Regions from separate parts of the Streptosporangium sp. NBC_01810 genome, predicted to be linked through region 2. Evidence: riboswitches for the same ligand, from Rfam matches in the RefSeq annotation. Region 2 holds a riboswitch; the other holds the start of a gene.
The links. A riboswitch is a leader RNA that binds a small molecule or an ion and turns the genes downstream of it on or off. The one in region 2 is predicted to bind cobalamin.
Positions count from the first base shown of each region.

Region 1 (3,245 bases), 2.4 Mb from region 2:
ATTGCCTTCTATGGAAGCTAATTTTCGCTGGGCGTTGGTCACGGCGATGGCGCCGATCACCTGGGGGACGACCTACTTCGTCACCCACCAGTTCCTCCCGCCCGGCTACCCCCTGTACGGGGCGGCCATCAGGGCGCTGCCCGCGGGACTCCTGCTCCTCCTCATCAGCAGAAGGCTTCCTTACGGGGCGTGGTGGTGGAAATCCCTGGTCCTCGGAACTCTCAACATGAGCGCGTTCTTCGCGTTGATCTACCTGGCGGCTCAGCTGCTTCCGACGAGCATCGCCTCGACGATCATGGCGACGTCGCCCGTCGTGATGATGCTCCTGGCCTGGTCGCTGCTCTCGGAGCGCCCGCGGATCCTGCACCTGGCCGGAGCCGGCGTCGGCATCGCGGGGGTGTGCCTCATGCTGTTCACCGGCGCGGCCGCCGTCGACGCCCTCGGCGTGCTCGCGTCCGTCGCGGCCATGGTGATGTCGTCGGTCGGCTACGTGCTGGCCAAGAGATGGAACGAGGATGTCGACGTGCTGTCGTCGACCTCGTGGCAGCTCATCGCCGGGGGAGTCGTCCTGCTGCCCTTCGCCGTCGCGGTGGAGGGCCCGCCGCCGAGCCTGGACGGACCTGCGATCCTCGGGTTCGGTTATGTCAGCGTCGTCGCGACGGCTCTCGCCTTCGCCGCCTGGTTCGCCGGACTACGGCACCTGTCGGCGGGAACGGTGGGACTCGTCGGGTTGCTGAGCCCGGTGACCGGGGTGCTGATCGGTACGACGATCGCCGGAGAGGCGCTCACCGCGCAACAGTTCTGCGGGCTGATGCTGGCACTCCTCGGCATCCTCCTCGGGCAGCCCGTCGCGGCCCGCCTCGTCGCGATCAGGCGGCAACGACGCCGGGCAAGGCCGGCAGGGCCTGCCCGGCGTCGAGAACGAATCAGCCGCTGACAGTGCCGTGTGGCCACGGACTTCGACTCCGACTCCGACGGCGCTCGGTCGGCGCCCTCCTGAGCGCGGATCCGACGGCACCCGGTCGGTCTCTCATCCCGGTCACGCTAGGCGATCAGGATCGGCCCCCGCACTCCGATATCGAGCCAGGCCGATGGCACCTGGAATATCGTCAGCCTGCGGCCAGGTCCATGCGGAGGAACTCGGTGATGCGGAGCAGCCTCGGTGGGCGTGGCACCTCATCGGAGAGAGCCTGGAACGCCTCGTCTTTCCCGACGAGGCGTGGGGCGGCGAGTTCCACCTCCCTCCCGTCGACCCGGAGCCGCGCCCCGTCGGCCGCCAAGATGTTCTGCACCCAGTCCGAGCGCGATCCATACACCAGAACGAACAGGTAGCCGCCGTCGACGGGGTGCGTATCGAGCGGCGTGCGGTACGTCGTGCCAGAGGTGCGACCGACGTGAGTCAGCACCGGCCATGTCCCGCTCGCGATCGCGCGAGGGTTGAACACCCGCTTGTTCACGTGCCCCCACCACTTCGGCATCGGCATCGGGGTCTTGGCGGGGCCGATCGCTCCCCTGTCACCTGGGGGAACCGAATGCGTCTAGGCTGGACCCGCAGTCGGTTCGCCCTGCCCTCCAGGCAGGCGCGTCGTAAGAGGGAACCCGGTGCGGCCGGCGCTCGCCTGTTTGGCTCGCGAGCTCGCCAATTCCGGGACTGCCCCGCAGCGGTGAGTGGGAACGACCGCCGTCAAACGCACTGGGTCCGAGTACCGGACCGGGGAAGCGACGGCCAGTAGATGCCCGGGCGAAATCCCGGGCGTGCCCGCGAGTCCGAAGACCTGCCACTGCCCGCGTGCGACCACGCACGCGGTGACTTCGGTGACCTCGAGGGCGGGTCGGCGCTGCGAGCGGGCACCAGATCAGGGTGCTCGCCGGTCAGCCGTTCCTTCGCGCCCATGAGAGCACCGGGGTTCTCCATGACTCGCGAAGGAGAGTTTCGTGGCTGAGACTTCCGCCACCCCCGCATCACTCGCCACCGTCCACGGCTATCCACGCCAGGGGCCGGACCGCGAGCTGAAGAAGGCGATCGAGGGCTACTGGGCGGGCCGCGTCACCGCCGATGAGCTGCATGACACCGCGGCCCGGCTGCGCCGCGACAACTGGCGGCACCTGGCCGGTGCCGGCGTGCGGGAGGTCCCCACCGGCGACTTCTCACTGTACGACCACGTGCTGGACACCACCGTCATGGTCGGCGCCATCCCTGAACGTCACCGGGCCGCCGTCGAAGCAGACGCCCTGGACGGCTACTTCGCCATGGCGCGCGGCACCCAGGCCGTCGCTCCGCTGGAGATGACCAAGTGGTTCGACACCAATTACCACTACCTGGTGCCGGAACTGGGGGCGGACACCGTCTTCACCGCCGATCCGGCCAAGCAGGTCGGCGAGCTGCGTGAGGCTCTCGCACAGGGGCACAGCCCGCGTCCGGTGCTGGTCGGCCCGGTGACGTACCTGCTGCTGGCCAAGCCCGCGCCCGGCATGGACCCCGGCTTCGACCCGACCACCCTGCTGGACCGGCTGCTGCCGGTCTACGTGCAGGTGCTCACCGCCCTGCGCGCGGCGGGCGCCGAGTGGGTGCAGCTGGACGAGCCCGCCCTGGTACAGGACCGCGACCAGGCCGTGCTGGACGCCGCGGCCCGCGCCTACCGGGAGCTCGGCTCCCTGACCTACCGGCCGAAGATCCTGGTCGCCAGTTACTTCGACCGGCTGGGAGAGGCGCTGCCGGTTCTGGCCGAGGCGCCGATCGAGGGACTGGGCCTGGACTTCACCGGCCCGGCCGCGGCGAACCTGAACGACCTGGCCAGGGTGGGCGGGGTTGTCGGCAAGCGTCTGATCGCGGGCGTCGTGGACGGCCGCAACGTGTGGATCAACGACCTGGAAAGGTCACTGTCCACCCTGGCCACCCTGCTCGGCCTGACCGACCGGGTGGACGTGGCGGCCTCCTGCTCGCTGCTGCACGTCCCGCTGGATGTCGCGCTCGAGCACGGGGTGGATCCGCAGGTCGGCCGCTGGCTTGCCTTCGCCCGGCAGAAGACGGCCGAGATCGTCACCCTGGCCAGGGCACTGAGCGAGGGCACCGGCGCCATCGCCGGGCAACTGGCCGCCAACCGGGCCGATCTCGCCTCGCGGGCGGCCTCGGCGCTCACCCACGACTCCGCCGTACGGGCCCGTAGCGCGGCGGTCACCCCGGCCGACGCACGCCGCTCCCAGCCCTATCCCGAGCGGGCCGTCGCGCAGCGTGCCCGCCTTGG
Region 1 is NZ_CP109070.1:1,611,512-1,614,756, forward strand. Features, by position in the region: gene OIE13_RS07490 (EamA family transporter) at 11-937, shown strand; gene OIE13_RS07495 (nitroreductase family deazaflavin-dependent oxidoreductase) at 1,110-1,478, opposite strand; cobalamin riboswitch at 1,539-1,797, shown strand; gene metE (5-methyltetrahydropteroyltriglutamate--homocysteine S-methyltransferase) at 1,936-3,245, shown strand, end outside.
Region 1: it holds a riboswitch for cobalamin, as region 2 does, so the genes downstream of both, metE (5-methyltetrahydropteroyltriglutamate--homocysteine S-methyltransferase) here and OIE13_RS17195 (CbtB domain-containing protein) in region 2, are expected to answer to the same signal.

Region 2 (3,245 bases):
CCGCGCACACCGCCGCGATCTGGCGCAGCCGGGCGTCGGGCAGCACGACCTTCGGGACCCGCTCCCTGGCCTCGGCGATCCGCCGTGCCAGGTCCGCCTCCTGTCCCGCCCACCCGGCGGCGAACCCGGCGGGATCGGCGTCGAAGGCCAGGCGGCGCCGTACGACCTCGGCCCGCTCGTCCGGATTCCTGGACGCCCGCACCTCGACGGTCAGCCCGAACCGGTCCAGAAGCTGTGGCCGCAGCTCGCCCTCCTCGGGGTTCATCGTGCCGACCAGCAGGAACCGCGCCGCGTGCCGTACCGAGACCGACTCGCGCTCGACGAAGCAGGTGCCGAGCGCGGCAGCGTCGAGCAGCAGGTCCACGAGATGGTCGTGCAGCAGGTTGACCTCGTCGACGTAGAGGACACCCCGATGCGCGGCGGCGAGCAGGCCGGGTTCGAACGCTCTGACCCCCTCGGTGAGCGCGCGCTCGATGTCGAGCGCGCCGACCAGCCGGTCCTCCGACGCGCCGACGGGCAACTCCACCAGCGCGGCCGGACGCTCCTGCCCACTCTCGCCCGCGCCGTGCGGGCCGTCGGGGCAGGCCGGATCCGGCTCGGCCGGGTCGCAGGAGAAGCGGCAGCCGGCGATCACCTTGACCGCGGGGAGCTGTGCGGCGAGCGCGCGGACGATCGTGGACTTGGCGGTCCCCTTCTCCCCTCGGACCAGCACACCACCCACCCGTGGGGAGACCGCGTTGAGTGTCAGCGCGAGCTTGAGGTCGTCGAGACCGACGACGGCACTGAACGGATAGGCACCGATCACGAGGTTTCTTTCTGCGAGATCCTGTTGACGTACCCGACCCGCCGAACGTTCAGTTCGGGGCCACCGCGAGCGCGTCGCGGCGGACGGCGCGTTGGACGGCGACGCCGTACAGGACGCCGATGGCCGACCAGAGCACGAGTTGCGTGCCGAGGGAGGACACCCGGAAGTCCCACAGCAACTGGGCGGGGAAGCCGTCGGGCACCTCGTTGATCGTCGGCAGCACGAACAGGGTGACGATGACGGGGACCAGGAAGCCGGCCGCGCCGGCGAGCCAGGGCCGGGCCGGCAGCCTGCGGGCGCAGGCCACACCCAGCGCCACGGACAGCAGGCCGATGGCGACCAGGACCAGGTACAGCGTGGTCCGGCTGCCGATGGTGTCCGGATCACCGACGGCGGGCGGGTTGGCCGGGTACTTGACGAACGGCACCAGCACGATCGCGACGAACGCGGTGGCGGCCATCGTCGCGGCCAGCACCACGTCGGAACGGGGTCCGATCCGGCCGCGCAGCCCGGCGAAGACGAGGGAGAAGATGCCTCCCACGGACATGCCGTACAGGGCCAGGGCGAGGAAGAGCCCGGCCTGCTGGCCGGACCGGCTGACCAGCGCCTCCTCCCCGTGGGAGTGCCCGGCCGCGGTCTGGGCGTGCGCGGCGGCCTCTTCGAGCGCGATGGCCTGGTCGATGTTCGGCTCGCCGAGCAGGTAGGCGAACACGGCGGCGATCAGCCCGGCGACCAGCCCGACGAGCAGGCCGCGGAGCAGCAGGGTACGTATCACGACGCGCGGCCTAGTGGCAGGGAACGCCGAGTAGGTGGCGCCCGTCGTGCATGAGTTCGTGCAGATAGTCGCCCGCCTGCGACACGACCCCCTGGTCGAAGGTGACCAGGTAGGCCACCAGCAGGAGCAGCGGAACCGCCACGAGCCAGCGGGCCAGGTGGGAGAGGGGAACGGGCTGTGAAACGGACAGCTCACGCATGAGCAGCCTCCTTGGGGATGACGCGTCCCGACAGATGAGGACGCGGCGGCCAAGTAACCTGGCTCCCGGAACTCGCGTTCCGGATACAGTGGCGCGACCGCACCGGCTTCTCACCGGACTTCCCTCGGACCACCGCGAAATCGTCCGAAATGTAACTCTTTTTGTAGTGGATAGTCAACATAAGGTGATTCATTGCGGCATGCCGGATCCGGTTCCGTCTGCCGATCCGGCCGTCACGACCCGCTCACCGGCCCGGGATGGACGAGGTTTCTGGAGGTGAGCCTCTTCTTCGCGAGCCATACGACCGTGACGGCGACGGCGGACCGAGAAAGCCGGTGCGATCGGCCTCCGGACACCGGCCGGACGCGCGGCGGCCTCCGGAGGCCGCCGCGGCAGGTGCTCAGCGGGACACCCTGCGGAGCAGGTAGGTGTCCATGATCCAGCCCTTGCGCGCCCGCGCCTCGGCACGCAGCTCGCGGATGCGGTCGGCGACCTCGGACACCGGTCCGGCGACCAGGATCTCGTCCGGGGTGCCGATGTAGGCGCCCCAGTAGATGTCGAAGTCGTCGCCCAGATCGGCGCCCAGATCGGCGAAGGCACAGTGGGCGTCCAGCATGACGACGACGTCGTCGGCCGAGGGCCCCTCCTCGGCGAGACGCCGGCCGGTGGTGATGTGCACCGGCCGGGCGACCCGGGTCAGGCTGACGCGATGCCGGGCGGTGAGTGCGGACACGCTGCTGACACCGGGAATCACCTCGTGCTCGAACCGGACCGAGCCCCGCTGGTGGATCTCCTCGACGATGGCCAGGGTGCTGTCGTACAGGCCAGGATCCCCCCACACCAGGAAGGCACCCGTCTGCCCCTCGTCGAGCTCGTCACGGATGAACCGCTCGCAGATGTCGGCGCGGCGCGAGCGCCAGTCCTCGACCGCGGGGGCGTAGGCGGGGGTGGTCCGGTCACGCTCGGGGTCACCGGCCTCGACGATCCGGTACGGCGGGCGGGCGTGCGCGTCGACGAGGTCGTGCCGCAACTGGACGAGGTCATGCTTGGCCTCACCCTTGTCCAGGACGAAGAACACGTCGGTACGGGCGATGGCCTTGACCGCCTGGAGGGTGAGATGGTCGGGATCACCGGCACCGATGCCGATGATGAGGATTCGCTTCACCTGCCAGAGTCTGCCCGTACCGCTTCGAGACTCGCCACAGGGGGCCGCCCCGGCGGATGTCCACCCCATCCACCCGCACGGCCGCCGCGTCCATGTGCTGTCCCGCAACGGCGCCTCAGCCACCGGAGAGCTGCGGATGAACACCTTCGACGCCGGTCACGCCTCCGGGAACAACCCCGCATGATCAGCCGTCGCCGCCCAGGCCGGGCGAGGGCGTGGCGAGCTGGAACCAGACGCTCGTGCTTCCGGGGGATCGGTGGAAGCCCCAGCGTGCCGCCAGTGTGTCGACCAGGGCGAGCCC
Region 2 is NZ_CP109070.1:3,992,905-3,996,149, forward strand. Features, by position in the region: gene OIE13_RS17185 (magnesium chelatase subunit D family protein) at 1-805, opposite strand, end outside; gene OIE13_RS17190 (CbtA family protein) at 855-1,580, opposite strand; gene OIE13_RS17195 (CbtB domain-containing protein) at 1,591-1,779, opposite strand; adenosylcobalamin (AdoCbl) riboswitch at 1,783-1,929, opposite strand; gene cobF (precorrin-6A synthase (deacetylating)) at 2,180-2,944, opposite strand; gene OIE13_RS17205 (ATP-binding protein) at 3,129-3,245, opposite strand, start outside.